DNA from 3 places in the Niveispirillum sp. FG156 genome. Region 1 is predicted to be linked to each of the others. Evidence: riboswitches for the same ligand, from Rfam matches in the RefSeq annotation. Region 1 holds a riboswitch; each other region holds the start of a gene.

Region 1 (5,829 bases):
TCGGCCCGCGCCAGCGCATCCTTGACGCACGAGCCGTGGTCATGGCGGACGGCATGGTCATGATGGTGATGGGCGTGGCTGGACATGGAAAGGCCTTCACGGAGGACAATGCCAATGTAGGCAGGAGGACAGCGGAAGTGAAGGGTGGGTGGTCAGCCCCCCTCCCCCCAGCGCCGCACCCGGCCCGTGTCGATATCGAACAGGTCGAGCACGCGCCCGATGGTATGGTCGACCATGTCATCCAGGCTTTGCGGATTGGCATAGAAGGCGGGGACGGGCGGATAGACGATGGCCCCCATCTCCGTCACCGCCGCCATGGAGCGGATATGGCCCAGATGCAGCGGCGTCTCGCGCAGCATCAGCACCAGCCGCCGGCGCTCCTTCAGCACGACATCGGCGGCACGCGTCAGCAGCGAACTGGTGACCCCCGACGCAATCTCCGACAGGGACCGCACCGAACAAGGTGCCACGATCATACCCATGGTGCGGAAGCTGCCCGACGATATGGCGGCCCCGATATCGGTGATGGAATAGCTGACATCGGCCAGCGCGCGAATGTCGGCAACTTTCAGCCCCGACTCGTGTGCAGAGGTCACCTCGGCAGACCTGCTCATTACGAGGTGGGATTCGATGCCCACCCGGCGTAACGTTTCAAGCAGGCGTATGCCGTAAACAATGCCCGACGCCCCGCTGATCCCGACAATCATGCGTCGGGGCGGCGTGGATGCCGGGTACTGGTCAGGACCGGAAGAACCGGCCGGCTGTGGGAGGATATCTGCCATGGAGGTGATGTAGCGCCCCCGATGGTTTTCGTCCAGGGTGGCTAATCCGCCCCTCGAAAAACCCCGACACCCTATCCATATGCATAGAGCCGCAGGTTACGATTCCATGTCAGGATCGTGACCCATGTTTTGTCCCTCAGGAAAGGTCAAGCCGCGTTTCAGGTCCCAACAACCAGACAGGTCCGTTGTTCCATCGTTCAAGAAGGAGAGGCCGTATGTTGTTCCCCGAGCGTGTTGAATCGCTGCGTACGAAGCACGAGAACCTGGATCGGGAGGTGCGCATGGAAGCGCGCCGTCCCATGCCCGACACAACGACCCTGACCCGCCTGAAAATGGAGAAATTGCGCGTGAAGGAGGAAATGGACCGCCTGGCCCGCGCCTGACGGCATTTCCGGCCCCGAACGGCCAGAGGAAAGGCCCCCGTTCGCGATGCGGACGGGGGCTTTTTGCATGACGGGCGTTACACCCTCACCCTCCCAAGCCCTAACAGGCTTGGGCCCCTCCCTCTCCCGCAAGCGGGCGAGGGGCTGAAATAGGTTCCGCCCCTCGCCCACGAAGGTGGGAGAGGGAGGGGCCCGGCGGCGTCAGCCGACGGGAGGGTGAGGGCAACACGTCCTCAGTGATGATCCTCCGGCACCGGCCTGTCTGACAGGTACACCTGCCCGCCCTTCTCCTTGAAGGTTGCCGACATGGCCGCCATCCCCTCCTGCGCCGCCGCGTAATCGCGTACTTCCTGCGTGATCTTCATGGAGCAGAATTTCGGCCCGCACATGGAGCAGAAATGCGCCAGCTTGGCCCCTTCGGCGGGCAGGGTCTGGTCGTGATATTTCTCCGCCGTCTCCGGGTCCAGCGACAGGTTAAACTGGTCGCGCCAGCGGAACTCGAACCGCGCCCGGCTTAACGCGTCATCGCGTTCCTGTGCGCCTGGATGGCCCTTGGCCAGATCGGCGGCGTGGGCGGCCAGCTTGTAGGTGATCACGCCCACCTTCACATCGTCGCGGTCAGGCAGACCCAGATGTTCCTTGGGCGTGACGTAGCAGAGCATGGAGGTGCCGAACCAGCCGATCATGGCCGCACCAATGCCGCTGGTGATGTGGTCGTATCCCGGTGCGATATCGGTGGTCAGCGGCCCCAGCGTGTAGAATGGCGCCTCGCCACAGACCTTCAGCTGCTTGTCCATATTGGCCTTGATCTTGTGCATGGGCACATGGCCCGGCCCCTCGATCATCACCTGCACATCATGTTTCCAGGCGATCTGGGTTAGCTCGCCCAGCGTGTCCATCTCCGCGAACTGCGCCGCGTCATTGGCATCGGCAATGCTGCCGGGGCGCAGACCGTCGCCCAGGGAGAAGGCGATATCGTATGCCTTCATGATCTCGCAGATCTCATTGAAATGCGTGTAGAGGAAGTTTTCCTTGTGATGGGCCAGGCACCATTTCGCCATGATGGAGCCGCCGCGGCTGACGATCCCCGTCACCCGTTTGGCCGTCAGCGGGATATGGGCCAGCCGCACGCCCGCATGGATGGTGAAATAATCCACCCCCTGTTCGGCCTGTTCGATCAGCGTGTCCCGGAACAGTTCCCAGGTCAGGTCCTCCGCCTTGCCCCCCACCTTTTCCAGCGCCTGATAGATGGGCACGGTGCCGATGGGGACCGGCGAATTGCGGATGATCCATTCGCGGATCGTGTGGATATTGCGGCCCGTGGACAGGTCCATCACCGTATCGGCACCCCAGCGGATGGCCCAGACCAGCTTATCCACCTCATCCGCGACGGACGAGGTCACCGCCGAATTGCCGATATTGGCGTTGATCTTCACCAGGAAGTTCCGGCCGATGATCATCGGCTCCGTCTCCGGGTGGTTGATATTGTTGGGGATGATGGCCCGTCCCCGCGCAATCTCATCCCGCACAAATTCCGGCGTCACATGATCGGGGATCGACGCCCCGAAATCCTCGCCATCGCGCGCGGCCCGTTCGGCCAGCTTCGCCCGGCCCAGATTCTCGCGGATGGCGACATATTCCATTTCCGGCGTGATGATGCCTTTGCGGGCATAGTGAAGCTGGCTGACATTGGCACCGGCCTTGGCGCGCAACGGCGTGCGGGATGCCCGGTCAAACAGCGGCACGGGGCTTTCCTGCCCCTCGCGCAGACCATTATCTTCCGGCTTCACGTCGCGGCCCGCATAGGCCTCCACATCACCGCGCGCGGTCACCCAGGTGCGGCGCAGTTCGGGCAGGCCCAAACGGATATCGGTGCGAATGGCGGGGTCGGTATAGGGACCGGACGGATCATAGACCCGCACCGGCGGCTCATTGGCACTGGGCGACAGGTCGATCTCGCGCATGGCCACGCGAATGTCGGGAAAACGCTCCCCCGCGACATGCACCTTGCGACTGGCCGGCAGCGGGCCGGTGGTCACGCGGAATTCGGGATCGGTAATGTTGGTATCTGGCATCTGGACCTCCCTGTTCGTGGAGATCCGGGTTTGCGCACGGGGTGCGGCGGCACGGTTGGGGCAAACGGGGCCCCTATGCTTCCATCCCTACGCCGGTACGACCCGGATCAGGTTCGAAGGGTTCCCGCGCCGGTGCCGCCATCCTGGCGGTCCATGCGGTGTCTCAGCCCCTTGCCGGGGTTCCCCTTGGACGGGAGGGAAGGTGCGGGATGATGGGGTTGGGTGTCAAGGGCGGGTGTTCCATCAGCGGAACCGATGAAACACCCACACGCTAAGACGCCGTAGGTCAGGTCAAGCCGCAGGCGCGCCCTGACAGCAAAAGCTTTCAATCCTTATCTGTCAGGGCGGGGCTTACGCCCCGACCTGACCTACTGCCCGCCTTCCAGCGACAGGGCCAGGAAGGTCTGTTCGCCGCGGCGTTCGACCAGCAGCAGCACGGCCTTCTGGCCAGCGGTCTTGGCCTTGGCCACGCGGTCCTGCACCTCGGCGGGGGTGGTTACCGGCTGCTGGCTAACTTCCAGCACCACGTCGCCGGGGCGCAGCTGGCGCGACTGCGGCGGGGCGTTGGGGTTCACCTTGGTGATGACCACGCCCTTGGTCCCCTCGGCCAACTCAAACTGCTTGCGCAGTTCCGGCGTGATGGAGGAGACGGTGAGGCCCAGCGCATCCACCTGCTGCTGAACGGCACCATTGCCGGGGGGCTGTTCCTCCGCCGCACCTTCTTCCTCGGCGGCGGTGGGTTCCTCGGGGAACTCGGCCAGGGCAACGGTCACATTCACCGGCGTGCCCTTGCGGGAAATGCCGACATTGACCTTGGTGCCCACCGGCGTGCCGGCCACCATGCGCGGCAGGGTGCGGTTATTGGCCACTTCCTTGCCGTCAAAGGTCAGGATGACGTCGCCCGGCTTCAACCCGGCGGCGGCGGCGGGGCTGCCCTCCGTCACGGTGCCGACCAGGGCGCCCTTGTGATGGGCCAGACCCATGCTTTCGGCGATTTCCGGGGTCACCGACTGGATCTGCACACCCAGCCAGCCACGGCGCACCTTGCCGGCCTTGCGGATTTCCTCAATCACGGTCCGGGCCATGCTGGACGGGATGGCAAAGCCGATACCGACCGACCCGCCCGTGCGGCTGTAGATGGCCGAATTGATGCCGACCACGTCGCCGGCCAGATTGACCAGCGGACCGCCGGAATTGCCCTGGTTGATGGCGGCGTCGGTCTGGATGAAATCGTCAAAGCGACCGGCGCCGATATCGCGGGCGCGGGCCGACACGATGCCGGCGGTGACGGTACCACCCAGGCCGAACGGATTGCCGATGGCCACCACCCAGTCACCAACCTTCAGCACATCGCTGTCGCCCCATTTCAGGGCCGTCAGCTTCTGCTTGGTCTCAACCTTCAGCAGGGCCAGATCGGTCTCCTTGTCGGTGCCGATCAGCTTGGCCTTCAGTTCAGTCTGGTCGGCATCCTGGAAGATGACGGTGATCTCGTCGGCACCCTCAATCACGTGGTTGTTGGTGACGATGTAACCCGAGGCGTCGATGATGAAGCCCGACCCCAGCGACTGTGCCTTGCGCGGTGCCCCTTGCTGGCCCTGCTGCTGGCGTTCCAGGAAGTCGCGGAAGAATTCTTCCATGGGCGAGCCGGGGGGAAAGTCGGGCAGGGGCACCGCACCGCGGCCACCCTGCTTGTTCTGGATCGTCTGGCTGGTCGAGATATTGACCACCGACGGCAGTGTCTTTTCGGCCAGCGGCGCGAAACTGTCGGGCGCGCCGCGCTGGGCCAGGGCCGGCGGGGTGAAGATCAGGGCGGCGGTCACCGCCAGCAACGACAAGAGGCCGGCCACGCGGCCTTCCCGGACGGCGGCCCCGGCAGTGGCGCGGGCGGAACGGGAACGGAAGGCGTCGATCACGTCAATCTCCAGGGGCCGGTCATCCGCGCCCACACCCCGGGGCACGCATCGGCACGCCGGCCCGAAAGGGGCGCACCGACAGCCAACGAATATAGCGTGAAAGACCGCCTTGCGAAGCATTCCTTCGTAACAGGCGGATGGTAGGGGGTGCGAAAAGCGGCACCAAGGGGCCTTGGAACGGGTTTGTGCCGCAGAATGCCGTAGGTCAGGTCGAGCGCGATGCGCGAGCCCTGACAGAACAGGCCTTCGATCCTTCGCTGTCAGGGCGAGGCTTCAGCCTCGACCTGACCTACGGGCACAAACCCAACCGCTTGGCCTTAATTATCCCCGGATCGCTGCCAAGGCCACGACACCCAGGATGGCGGCACCCAGGCCGATCCGGCGCAGCAGGACGGGTTCCATGCCGGTAATGCGCTGGGCCATGTCCCGCATGGAATTGGGCGCAACGGCATAGAGCAGCCCCTCGATCACAAAGACCAGGGCCAGTGCGGTCAGAAAATCGGTCAAGACTGTACCCTCAATTCAGGCAGAAGACTATTCCATGACATAAAGTCCATGTTGGACACCGCCCTCTGAATCGAAGCAGTCCTTGATGACATCGTAGAATGTGGAATCGCCATATTCATGATATCTGAAAATAGCATAGGCGACCAAATCAGCCAGCTGCACTAAACGT
Region 2 (5,829 bases), on a different contig from region 1:
AATATGGGCGAACTGATCAAGGCGCTGGGGAAATAAGGGCCGGCGTCAGATATCCAGATCCACCTGATGGCTGTCCGGGGTGACGGCCATCAGGGCATGGATATAGTTGGAAATCTTGGTGGCCCGTTCGCTATGCAGACCCAGCAGGATTTGAATCTGCTGCGCCAGTTGTACCGCATCGACCCCATCGCCGACCGCCGGCAGGGCCGGGGCTTCTGCCGGCATCTCCTCCTCCGCCGTCATGGCGGCCAGGGTCTGATCGGGTGTTGGCGGCGGCGGCGGCGGGTGGTCCGGCGGATGGTCGGGCTGCCGGTCGGCGAAGCGGCCCAGATTGTTGCGGATACGCTGCTTCTGCGGGGTGGTCAGGTCGGGCAGGCTTTCGACCTCGTCCATCACCAGGTCGATCAGGCGATGGCGAAGGCTGCGCCCTTCCCGTCCCTTTTCCTCCCGCCGCTGCCGTTCCTCAATCCTGTTGACACCCAGAACGTGACGATCCTTCGACGGCGGCGTCACCGGCGTGGGCAGTCGCTGCAAAGGGGACGTATAGAATGCCATACCCGATTTTACCACGCCGTATCCGTTTGGAAATGCGCTGGTTTCGGGCGTTTCAGGGCGTCAGTTGCCCGCGTGGCGCATGATGGTTACGGACGGCGTACCCCGAAGGCGGGATGCAGCAGCCGGTCACCCGCCTTGATCCCCAGCTTGGCCGACAGCCCGCCATTCAGTTCCAGCACCGCCAGCGCCGCCCCGGCGGATGGCAGCGGCGTCAGGTCCAGCGGCTTGCCATGCTGAATGTTCAGGATATAGCCGTTGGCATCGATGAAGATGATATCCAGCGGGATCAGGGTGTTCTTCATCCAGAAGGACAGTTTGCCTTCCTGATCGTTCAGGAACAGCATCCCCTTCTCATCCGCCATCTTCTCCACGAACATCAGGCCGATAGCCTGCTGCTGCGGGGTCAGGGCCAGATCGACATTGAAGCTGTGGCGCTGGCCGCCCTTGGTTTCAATCACCAGCGTGTCGCGATTCAGTCCCGTCTGCGGCCCCATCTGGGCGGCGGCATCGGGCATGGCGCCGGGCAGGATGACGGGGGAAAGGGACAGCAGCAGGGCAAGGGCCAGACGGCGCAGCAGCATGATGGTTCCAGGCGCTGGGTTACAGTAAGCCAGACCTTACCACAGGTCGCGCACGGATGCTGCGGCCTGCCGCACCATGTCGCGGATCGGCCCCTCATGCGGCGGATCGACCAGCGTTTCCATCCAGCGGCGGGGCGGATTGCGCCCCTCCCGCCGGTCCCAGGTCAGGGATTTCAGGACGTCCGCCGCGGCAGGGGTCAGCGGAGCCTCTGCCGGGTCGATCCCGTTCAGCACGGCCCAGATGCCGGCCCAGGCACGCCCCACCGACCAGGGATTATAGCCGCCGCCGCCCACCACGATGGTGCGCGGGGCCAGCCCCACCAGATCGCCCACCGCCCGCCACAGCGCGCGGTTGGACAAGGACAGGCGCGACAGGGGATCATCGGCCAGGACGTCGGCCCCTGTCTGGATCATCATGGCCTGGGGCCGATAGGCAACGGCCAGCGGGATGATCGCTTCCTCCACCACATGGCGGAATTCATCATCATTCACGCCGGCGGGCAGCGGGATATTGCGCGCCATGCCACCGGCACGATCATCCAGCTTGCCCGTGTGCGGCCAGCGCCCCTCCTCATGCGTGGAGATGGTCAGGACGCGTTCATCATCATGGAAGGCATCCTGCACCCCATCGCCATGATGCGCGTCGAGATCGACATAGAGGATACGGTCCAGCCCCTGATCCAGCAGCGCCATGATGCCAAGCACCGGCGCATTGAAGAAGCAGAAGCCGCTGGCCCGACCGGGGCGGGCATGGTGGGTGCCGCTGGCCGGGGAATGCACCACCCCGCCATCGCGCACCAGGTCGGCGGCCAGGATGGCGGCACCGGCGGCGATGGCGGGACGGCGGTACATTTCCGGGAAAACCGGGTTTTCCAGCTTGCCCAGCGCATAGCGCAGGGCCGTATCCAGATCGACTTTCTGATCCCGCTCCGCCCGCTGTACCGCCGCGATATAATCGCGGTCATGGAAGCGGGCCAGCTGTTCCGCCGTGGCCATCGGACTGTCCAGATAGACGGCATCATCCAGCCAGCCCATGGCGCGGGCCAGATCGGTCGCCACCGACACGCGCGGAATGGAAAGCGGGTGTTTCTTGCCGTAACTGGAATGGCGATAGATTTCACCACCCAGGTAAAGCGGGCGGGTCGTGGCGACGGATGAGAGGAGCGGGGCAGCGCTGTCGGGCATGATGAATGCAACTTATGTTGCGCCGCCGCATGGCACAAGAGGCGGAAAGTTATTTAATGGCTTCGTGATCGTAGGAAAAGACCCGCGCCAGTTTCCAGCCGTCGACCTCCAGCCGCCAGAACTGGCTGAACTTGGCCCTTCCCACCAGCTTTTCCGGCCCGTTCCCCTGCCGCTCATAGAAGACATGTTCGCCTTGCTGGAACACACCGACGCCGGCAATCGGGTGCAGGGTCATGCTGCCCGCCACCAGTTCGCGCCGTGACCGCCACGCGTCAGGCGCCTTTCGCCCCTCGCACTGCTTGGTATAGAGCTTGACCATGTCGGCGCCCGAGCGTGCCACTTCCCCGTCCTTGTCGTGATACATCTCGAAATCGGTGGTCAGTGACGCGGCGGCCCGTGCGGGATCGCATTGTTCAAAGAACAGGTCGAAGAATTCGGCATCGACCTTTTCAATGGTGGCGCGCAGGGCCGGGCCTTCCGGCAATGTCGCCGCCGAAACCGGAAGCGACAGGCCGGCAAGCAGGGCGGCGATCAACAAGGTGCGGTGCATCAGAACGGCCTCCACAATCGATGGACCTTCACTCAACCGCATCCGGTCCGCATGGCCAAGGGCCGACCAGGGGGATCGTCAGGGTTCCAATCATTTCCTTGCGGCCCCTGCGGTGCTTTGCCATAACCAACCAACCTCACTGGGGGGAGCCGATGGTCGGCTGAGAGGTCCTGTACGGGACGACCCCTGGAACCTGATCCGGCTGATACCGGCGTAGGGACAGTGATCCATGATTGATGTTCCGGGGCCCGCTGCGGCCCCGCCCGCCCCCGCCATTCAGGTTTCCGACGCCGCCATCGGCTTTGGCGGGCGCCTGTTGTTCAGCGGGCTGTCGATGCACGCACCGGGGGGCATGACCACCTGCCTGCTGGGCCCCAGCGGGGTTGGCAAGTCCAGCCTGCTGCGGCTGATCGCGGGGCTTTTGGCCGGTACGGGTAGCGTCACCGCCGATGATGGCAAACCGCTGTCCGGTCGCATCGCCTGGATGGGGCAGCAGGATCTGCTGCTGCCCTGGGCCAGCGTGCTGGAGAATGTGACGCTGGGCGTCACGCTGCGCGGGGGCCGGGTCGGCGCCACGGACCGGGCGCGGGCCATGGCCCTGCTGAACAATGTCGGCCTGGGGGACCGCGCGGGCGACCGGCCCGATGCCCTGTCGGGTGGCATGCGGCAACGCGCGGCCCTGGCCCGCACCCTGTTCGAGGACCGGCCCATCGTCCTGATGGATGAGCCTTTTTCAGCGCTGGACGCCATCACCCGGCTGGATATGCAGGATCTGGCGGCGCGGCTTCTGTGCGACCGTACCGTCATCATGGTGACGCATGACCCGATGGAGGCGTTGCGCCTGGGGCATCAGGTGCTGGTGTTGAGCGGTGGTCCGGCACGGCTCTCCACACCGCTGACCCCGGTTGGCGACACGCCGCGCCCGCCGGATCAACACGCGTTGTTGACGCTGCAGGGTGAATTGCTGTCACGCCTGCGCGGCGGGGGAGAGGCGGCATGAGGGCAGGTCGTTTCCTGCGCGCTATCGTGACATTGGCGGGGCTGATCCTGGCCTGGGCGCTGCTGGTGCGGCTGGCGGATCTGCCGCATTTCATCCTTCCGGGGCCGGAACGGGTGGCGCTGCGTCTGGTCGACGACTGGGCGCTGCTGGCCGGCCATGCGGGCTATACCTTGCTGGAGATTGTGCTGGGCCTGATCCTGGGCACGGTCTGCGGCGGGCTGGCGGCGCTGGCCCTGACGGCATCGGTGGCGGCCCGGCGCTGGCTGCTGCCGCTGCTGCTGGCCAGCCAGGCGGTGCCGGTCTTTGCCATTGCCCCGCTGCTGGTGCTGTGGCTGGGCTATGGCATGGCGTCCAAGGTGGCGATGGCCACCCTGATCATCTTCTTTCCCGTCACCGCCAGCTTCTTCGACGGGCTGCGCCGCACCGATCCCGGCTGGCTTGATCTGGCCCGAACCATGGGGGCCAGCCCCTGGGCGGTATTGCGCCATATCCGCATGCCGGCGGCATTGCCGGCGCTCGGCTCCGGCCTGCGCATGGCCGCCGCCGTGGCCCCCATCGGGGCCGTGGTGGGGGAATGGGTCGGGGCGTCGGCGGGGCTGGGCTACCTGATGCTGCACGCCACGGCGCGGGTGCAGACGGACCTGACCTTCGCCGCCCTTTTCATTCTGGCGCTGCTGGCCGTTGGCCTGTGGCTGCTGGTCGATCTTACCGTTCGCCGGGCATTGCCCTGGCTGCCTGACAGCGTGATGAGCAAGGAAGAGAGATGATGAAGATGCGTTGGATGCGCGCGGTGGCCGTGGCCGCCGCCATGACCGCCAGTGCGACAGGCACCCTGCCCGCCCTGGCGCAGGACAAGATGACGGTGCTGCTGGACTGGTTCGTGAACCCCGACCATGGCCCGCTCTATGTCGCGCAGGAAAAGGGCTACTTCAAGGAGGAAGGCCTGACGGTGGAGATGATCGCGCCCGCCGATCCCAACGACCCGCCGCGTCTGGTCGCCGCCGGCCAGGGTGATATCGCCGTGTCCTATCAGCCGCAGCTGCATTTGCAGGTCGATGCCGGCCTGCCGGTGGTCCGCGTCGGCACCCTGGTCGCCACGCCGCTGAACAGTGTCATCGTCCTGAAGGATGGGCCGATCAAGTCCATCAAGGACCTGAAGGGCAAGAAGGTCGGCTTCTCTGTCGGCGGGTTCGAGGATGCGCTGCTGGGCGCCATGCTGGAAAAGCACGGCCTGTCGCTGAAGGACATCACCCTGATCAACGTCAATTTCTCCCTGTCGCCGGCTTTGTTCACGGGTCAGGTGGACGCCATTGTCGGCGGTTACCGCAATTTCGAACTGAACCAGATGGCGATTGAGAAGAAGGAAGGCCGGGCCTTCTTCCCCGAGGAAGAGGGCGTGCCCGCCTATGACGAGCTGGTCTTCATTACCGCGAAGAACAAGGTGAATGACCCGCGCATCGGCCGTTTCCTGAACGCCGTGGAACGCGGCACCCAGTTCCTGATCAACCATCCGGACGAGGCCTGGGGCCTGTTTATCAAGGGCCGCAAGGATTTGGATACGGAGCTGAACAAGCGCGCCTGGAAGGACAGCATCGCCCGCTTCGCCCATAGCCCGCGCGCCCTGGACAATGCCCGCTATGACCGGTTCGCGCAGTTCCTCAAGGCGCGCGGCCTGATCAAGACCACGCCGGACGTCGCGACCTACGCGGTTGAGGTAAAGTGAGCTGGTGCGCTTGACAGGATCAGGCCGGAACAAGCAGACATGGTACCGGGCCTTGTCCGCCGTTCCGGCCGCCGCCCCAGCCTTGAGGTTCCATGATGGTGCAGACCGATCCCCGTCTTCTTTACATCGAGTTGATGAAGAAGTGTCTGACGGGATTGATCTATGAGGACCCCGGCTGCGGCCCCTATGGCCAGCCGTTCAGCCGGTTTCACCGTGAGGTGGGCCATGATTGGCC
Region 3 (5,829 bases), on a different contig from region 1:
ATGGCGGCCCAGCCATGGCGGCGCAGGCCGGCACGGTCAGGGCGGTGGGCGGCACCGGGATGGCGCAGGCCCAGGCCCGCCTGGATCAGCAGGGCGTAGAGGATCAGGGCCATCGACAGATGCATGGCCAGCCGGTAATGGCTTACATCGGTGCGCACGGACAGGCCCGACTGCACCATGAACCAGCCGATGAAACCCTGCAGCCCGCCCAGCAGGAACAGGCCCACCAGTTTGGGCAGCATGGACCTTGTCACCATGCCCTTCACAGCGAACCAGACCAGCGGCACCGCGAAGACCACGCCGATCAAGCGGCCCCACAGGCGGTGGAACCATTCCCAGAAGAAGATCTGCTTGAACTCATCCAGGCTCATCCCCTGGTTCAGGACCTGATATTCGGGGATCTGCTTGTACTTTTCGAACTCCGCCAACCACTGCGCCTCGTTCAGCGGCGGTAGGGCGCCCGTGATGGGCTTCCATTCGGTGATGGACAGGCCGCTTTCCGTCAGGCGGGTGATGGCACCGATGATGGCCATGACAAAAACCATGCCGGCACAGGCCAGCAGCCAGTTGGCGACGGCGCGATGGCCGGGTACGGGAGGGGCGGCGGTCATGACAGGCCGTTCGGTGAATGAAAAGATGGGGTGATATGGGGTCGATACGGCCCGCTGGTCAAATGCCGGGCTTGCGGCCCCGCGTCGCAGCCAGGGCGGACAGGATCGGCCCCACCGATGCCGGATCGCGCATGACCGTCCCCATCACCGCGACGCCTGCCGCCCCGGCACCGATACAGGCCCCGGCATTCCCGCCATCGACCCCGCCCAGCGCCAGGGTGGGCAGGGGCAGGCCGGACAGCACTGCCGGCCCCAAGGCCGGGCCATAGCCCGGCTTGGATGGGGTCAGGAAAATGGGGCTGAGCGTGGCATAATCCGCCCCGTCGCGCGCCGCCGCCGCCACAGCATCCCGGTCATGGCAGGAGGCGCCGATCAGGGCATCCGGTCCCAGCAGGGCCCGTGCCGTGATGATATCCCCGCCATCCGGCAGATGCACCCCGTCACACAGGCTGCCCAGCGCCATATCGCCATGGATGGTCAACACGCCACCGACCTGCGCCAGGACAGGCCGCAGCCGCATCAGCAGGGCGGATTGATGGTCGCGCGGCAGGTCCTTTTCCCGCAGGCTGACCCAGCGGCACCCGGCGGCCACACAGGCGGCCACCACCGACGCCAGATCGCCACCCGCCTGATGCCGGTCGGTGATCAGCAGCAGGGGTGGGTCGGGCAGCAGCCTCACGCCGTCAGCTTTCCGCCGATCTGGTGGGCGTAGCCGCGCAGGAAGGCGGCACCATCCACCGGCCCCTTGCCCGGCCGCTGCACCCGGATCAGACGCAGCGCCCCCTCGCCACAGGCCAGGGTCGGGCCGGTGTCCAGCAGGGTGCCGGGTTCGCCCGCCCCATCGACCGCCTGTGCCTCCAGCACCTTCAGCTTCTCGCCATTGGCCAGATCGATCCAGGTGCCGGGCCAGGGGGTGAGGCCGCGCACCTGCCGGTCCAGTTCGGGGGCGGACCGGGTCAGGTCCAGCCGTCCCTCATCCTTAGACAGTTTGGCGGCATAGGTCACGCCCTCTACCGGCTGCGCCACCGGGGGCAGGCTGCCATCGGCAATGCCGGGCAGGGCGGCCACCATCAACCGCGCGCCCATCTCGGCCAGCGCGTCATGCAGGTCGGCGGCATTCATCCGCGCCGTTATGGGCAGCCGGTCTTTCAGCAGCATGGCACCGGTATCCAAGCCGGCATCCATCTGCATGATGGTGACGCCGGTTTCCGCATCGCCGGCCAGGATCGACCGCTGGATAGGGGCCGCCCCGCGCCAGCGCGGCAGCAGGCTGGCATGGACATTGACGCAGCCCAGGCGTGGCGCATCGAGAATGGCCTGCGGCAGGATCAGGCCATAGGCCGCGACGATGGCGCAATCCAGGTTGAGCGCTGCGAACTCCGCCTGTTCCTCTGCCTTGCGCAGGCTTTTGGGCGTGCGGACGGGAATGCCCAGCGCCTCGGCGCGGCGATGCACGGGACTGGCCTGCAATTGCTGCCCCCGCCCCGCGGGACGCGGCGGCTGGCTGTAGACGCACACCACCTCATGCCCGGCGGCCACCAGCGCATCCAGGATGGAGACGGAAAAATCCGGCGTGCCCATGAAGGCGAGACGCAGCGGCATGGGGCACCTTTCAGAAGGGGTGGGCGGAAGCGTTACTTCTTCGCCTTGTTGTATTTGCGCAGCAGCATGTTGCGCTTCAGCGACGAGAGGTGGTCGATGAACAGCACGCCGTTCAGATGGTCGATCTCGTGCTGGATGCAGGTGGCCAGCAGGCCGTCGGCATCCATTTCCCGCACCTCGCCGCCCCGGTCGACATAGCGCACGCGCACCATCTTGGGCCGCGTCACCTCGGCATAAATCTCCGGAATGGACAGGCAGCCTTCCTGGGTGATGGCCTGTTCGTCAGAGGTCCAAATCAGTTCCGGGTTGACCATGGCCAGCGCGTCGCTGCGGTTTTCCGACACGTCCACGACGATGACCCGCTCAAGCAACCCGATCTGTGGGGCCGCCAGACCGATGCCCGGCGCCTTGTACATGGTCTCCAGCATGTCATCCATCAGCGTCGCCACGCGGCCATCGACATTGGTCAAGGGCTTGCACTTCGCCTTCAGGCGGGTGTCGGGGATGGTGAGGATGGGCAGCAGCGACATGGGTGCGGGGTCCGGGCAGAAAAGGGGCGGGACGGGACTGTCCCCATGGGGCAAATATGCCCAGCGCCGCCAATGGTCAAGCGCGATCCCGGCGGGGCGGACCGGCGGGTGAAACTGATACCAATCTGCCGAGGGTTTGACCCTTGGCAGATTGGAGGCTGGCGACCGCCAGCCCGGCGCTCGTGCGCCGCGAGCCAAGCTGCCGTATGGCAGCGCCCGGCGCATGAGGGAGATTGGTATGTCAGCGCGCGTCCCCTTGCATTCCGGACGTGACAGGCCCATGACATAGCGCATGGACCCTGGGGTGCCGCATGCATTATCGCCATGCGGCTGAGATCACACCCATCGAACCTGATCCGGGTCATGCCGGCGAAGGGAGAAGGCGGAAATGAGTTTGCTGCACAGACCCGACAGACCGCGCGTCGCCATCATCGGCGGCGGCATCATCGGCATGGCCATCGGCTGGCGGCTGGCCCAGGCCGGGGCATCGGTCGATATCTTCGACCGGGCCAGTGCGGGCCAGGGGGCGACCCGCGCCGCCGCCGGCATGCTGGCGGCCGGGGTGGAGGCGGAACCGGGCGAGCAGCGCCTGCTGCCGCTGTGCCTGGAAAGCCAAGCCCGTTGGCCGGGTTTCGCCGCAGAGCTGGAGGCGCTGACCGGTATGCAAGTCGGCCTGCGCAGCGAGGGCACGCTGGTCGTGGCCAGCACCCGGGACGAGGTGGAGCTGCTGCGCTCGAACTATGAGTTTCAGCGCGGGTTGGGCCTGGACCTCGTCTGGCTGTCGGGGGCGGCGGCCAAGGAGAAGGAACCCTTCCTGAACCCGCGTACCGCCGCCTGCATATTCAGCGCCAAGGATGGGCAGGTCGATAACCGGCTGGCCGCTGCGGCCCTGCGCGTGGCCCTGGAAATGACCGGCGCGCGCCTGCATGAGGGTGTGGATGTCACGGGTCTGGATGTGCAGGGCGGGCGGGTGACGGGCGTGGTCCTGGGTGACCGCAGTGTGGCCGCCGATACGGTAGTCCTGGCGGCGGGTGCCTGGTCGCGCCTTGTCCCCGGACAGGCCAGCCCGCCGCCGGTGCGGCCCGTGAAGGGGCAGATGATGTCGCTCGCCATGGACCCCGCCAACCCGCTGTTGTCGCATGTGGTCTGGGCGCCCAAATGCTATCTGGTGCCGCGCGCCGACGGCACCCTGATCATCGGGGCCACGACAGAGGAAAAGGGGTTTGACGCGCAGATGACGGCGGGCGGGGTTCTGGCCCTGCTGGATGCGGCCTGGCGCGCCCTGCCGGGGGTGGAGGAACTGCCGGTCAAAGAGATGTGGGTGGGCCACCGGCCCGGCTGCCGCGATGATGCGCCCATCCTGGGGCCGGCGGCGGGGCTGGAGGGGTTGGTGCTGGCCACGGGGCACCACCGCAACGGCATCCTGCTGGCCCCCCTCACGGCGGATGCCATATCCTGTCTGGTCTTGACCGGGCGTGTCGATCCGCATATCGCCCCGTTTGGGGCTGGCCGTTTCGATGCGGCGCGGGCCGCGTAAGGGGTGGAGCTGATGATCAGCGTCAATGGCAAGAACCTGGAACCGGACAATTACGCCCTGACCGCCGTGATGGCGGTGGAAGGGATTGATCCGGCCACGCGCGGCATTGCCGTGGCCCTCAACGATACTGTGGTTCCGCGCGGGCGCTGGGCCGATACCATCCTCTCCCCCGGCGACCGGGTGGAAATCGTCAAGGTTCTGCAAGGTGGTTGAGATGAATGATCCGCTGAAGATCGCGGGCAAGAGCTTCCGGTCGCGCCTGTTCCTGGGCTCTGCCGGTTATCCCAACCAGCAGGTGTTCCTGGACAGTCTGGCGGCGTCCGGCGCTGAAATCCTCACCGTCTCCGTGCGCCGCGCCGACCTGACCGGATATGGCGAAGGCTTGCTGGATCTGGTGGCGGGTAAGGTCTGGCTGCTGCCCAATACCGCCGGCTGTTCCACGGTCAAGGATGCCGTGCTGACCGCGCAGCTGGCGCGGGAGGCCATGGACACCAACTGGATCAAGCTGGAACTGATCGGCGACCGCGAGACGCTGTATCCTGACGTGGAGCAGCTTTTGCGCGCGGCGGATGAGCTGGTGCGTGACGGGTTCGTGGTCCTGCCCTATTGCACCGATGATCCCATCATCTGCCGCCGGCTGGCCGATGTCGGCTGTGCCGCCGTCATGCCGCTGGGTGCCCCCATCGGCACAGGCCTGGGCATCCTGAACCCGTACAATATCGAGACGATCTGCCGGAACAGCGCGGTTCCCGTGGTCCTGGATGCCGGTATCGGCACCGCCAGCGATGCGGCACTGGCCATGGAACTGGGCTGCGATGCCGTGTTGCTGAATACCGCCGTGTCGAAAAGTACCGATCCCGTGATGATGGCGGCGGCCATGCGGGCCGGGGTGGAAGGGGGCCGCATGGCCCGTCTGGCGGGCCGCATCCCCAAGCGTCTGCGTGCAGAGGCATCAAGCCCGGAACTGGGGTTGATTGGGACGTGATGGTCCCCTGCCGGGTTTCCGCGGATTACGCTGACGCTAATCCGCACTACGCTGATATCTGGTTGCGAGCATTTTCGTAGCGCGGATTAGGCGTAGCCGTAATCCGCGGAAACTCCGTGTCACGGCCCCTACGCCGCCATCCCCGCCGCATGGCCGCTGGACCAGGCCCATTGGAAATTATAGCCGCCCAGCCAGCCGGTGACGTCCACGGCCTCTCCCACCACGAACAGGCCGGGGACTTTCTTGGCTTCCATGGTCTTGGATGACAGTTCGGCGGTGTCCACCCCGCCCAGCGTCACCTCCGCTGTGCGGTAGCCTTCCGTCCCGTCCGGCAGCACCGTCCAGGCGTGCAGGGCGCTGGACACCGCCATCAGGTCGGCATCCTTGATGTCGGCCATGGGTCGGTTGACCAGGGGCGCAGGGCCGATCAGCGCCACCTCAAACAACCGCTCGGCAAAGCGGCGGGGCAGGATTTCGCCCAGGATGGTCTTCAGCTCCGCCTTGTGGCGTGTCTTCTTCAGGCCTTTCAGATGCTCGGCCAGGGCCAGATCGGGTGACAGGTCA

Evidence for each region. Region 1 has a riboswitch for thiamine pyrophosphate ahead of thiC (phosphomethylpyrimidine synthase ThiC). Riboswitches for the same ligand answer to the same signal wherever they lie in the genome.
Region 2: another riboswitch for thiamine pyrophosphate. It lies ahead of ACODSP_RS12830 (ABC transporter ATP-binding protein); the one in region 1 lies ahead of thiC (phosphomethylpyrimidine synthase ThiC).
Region 3: another riboswitch for thiamine pyrophosphate. It lies ahead of thiO (glycine oxidase ThiO); the one in region 1 lies ahead of thiC (phosphomethylpyrimidine synthase ThiC).

The regions. Positions count from the first base shown of each region.
Region 1 is NZ_JBMDKE010000030.1:8,860-14,688, reverse strand. Features, by position in the region: gene ACODSP_RS18805 (Fur family transcriptional regulator) at 1-86, opposite strand, end outside; gene ACODSP_RS18800 (UbiX family flavin prenyltransferase) at 153-782, opposite strand; gene ACODSP_RS18795 (YdcH family protein) at 998-1,165, shown strand; gene thiC (phosphomethylpyrimidine synthase ThiC) at 1,399-3,240, opposite strand; TPP riboswitch at 3,308-3,437, opposite strand; gene ACODSP_RS18785 (DegQ family serine endoprotease) at 3,609-5,153, opposite strand; gene ACODSP_RS18780 (DUF2065 domain-containing protein) at 5,475-5,660, opposite strand; gene ACODSP_RS18775 (DUF3800 domain-containing protein) at 5,688-5,829, opposite strand, start outside.
Region 2 is NZ_JBMDKE010000017.1:102,265-108,093, reverse strand. Features, by position in the region: gene ACODSP_RS12855 (pectate lyase) at 1-36, shown strand, start outside; gene ACODSP_RS12850 (hypothetical protein) at 46-555, opposite strand; gene ACODSP_RS12845 (DUF192 domain-containing protein) at 642-1,136, opposite strand; gene ACODSP_RS12840 (acetoin utilization protein AcuC) at 1,173-2,321, opposite strand; gene ACODSP_RS12835 (DUF4440 domain-containing protein) at 2,371-2,871, opposite strand; TPP riboswitch at 3,004-3,108, shown strand; gene ACODSP_RS12830 (ABC transporter ATP-binding protein) at 3,101-3,871, shown strand; gene ACODSP_RS12825 (ABC transporter permease) at 3,868-4,638, shown strand; gene ACODSP_RS12820 (ABC transporter substrate-binding protein) at 4,644-5,594, shown strand; gene ACODSP_RS12815 (TylF/MycF family methyltransferase) at 5,687-5,829, shown strand, end outside.
Region 3 is NZ_JBMDKE010000011.1:87,023-92,851, forward strand. Features, by position in the region: gene ACODSP_RS09050 (COX15/CtaA family protein) at 1-611, opposite strand, end outside; gene ACODSP_RS09055 (thiamine phosphate synthase) at 670-1,290, opposite strand; gene fmt (methionyl-tRNA formyltransferase) at 1,287-2,213, opposite strand; gene def (peptide deformylase) at 2,246-2,743, opposite strand; TPP riboswitch at 3,034-3,139, shown strand; gene thiO (glycine oxidase ThiO) at 3,132-4,280, shown strand; gene thiS (sulfur carrier protein ThiS) at 4,293-4,493, shown strand; gene ACODSP_RS09080 (thiazole synthase) at 4,495-5,265, shown strand; gene ACODSP_RS09085 (BaiN/RdsA family NAD(P)/FAD-dependent oxidoreductase) at 5,394-5,829, opposite strand, start outside.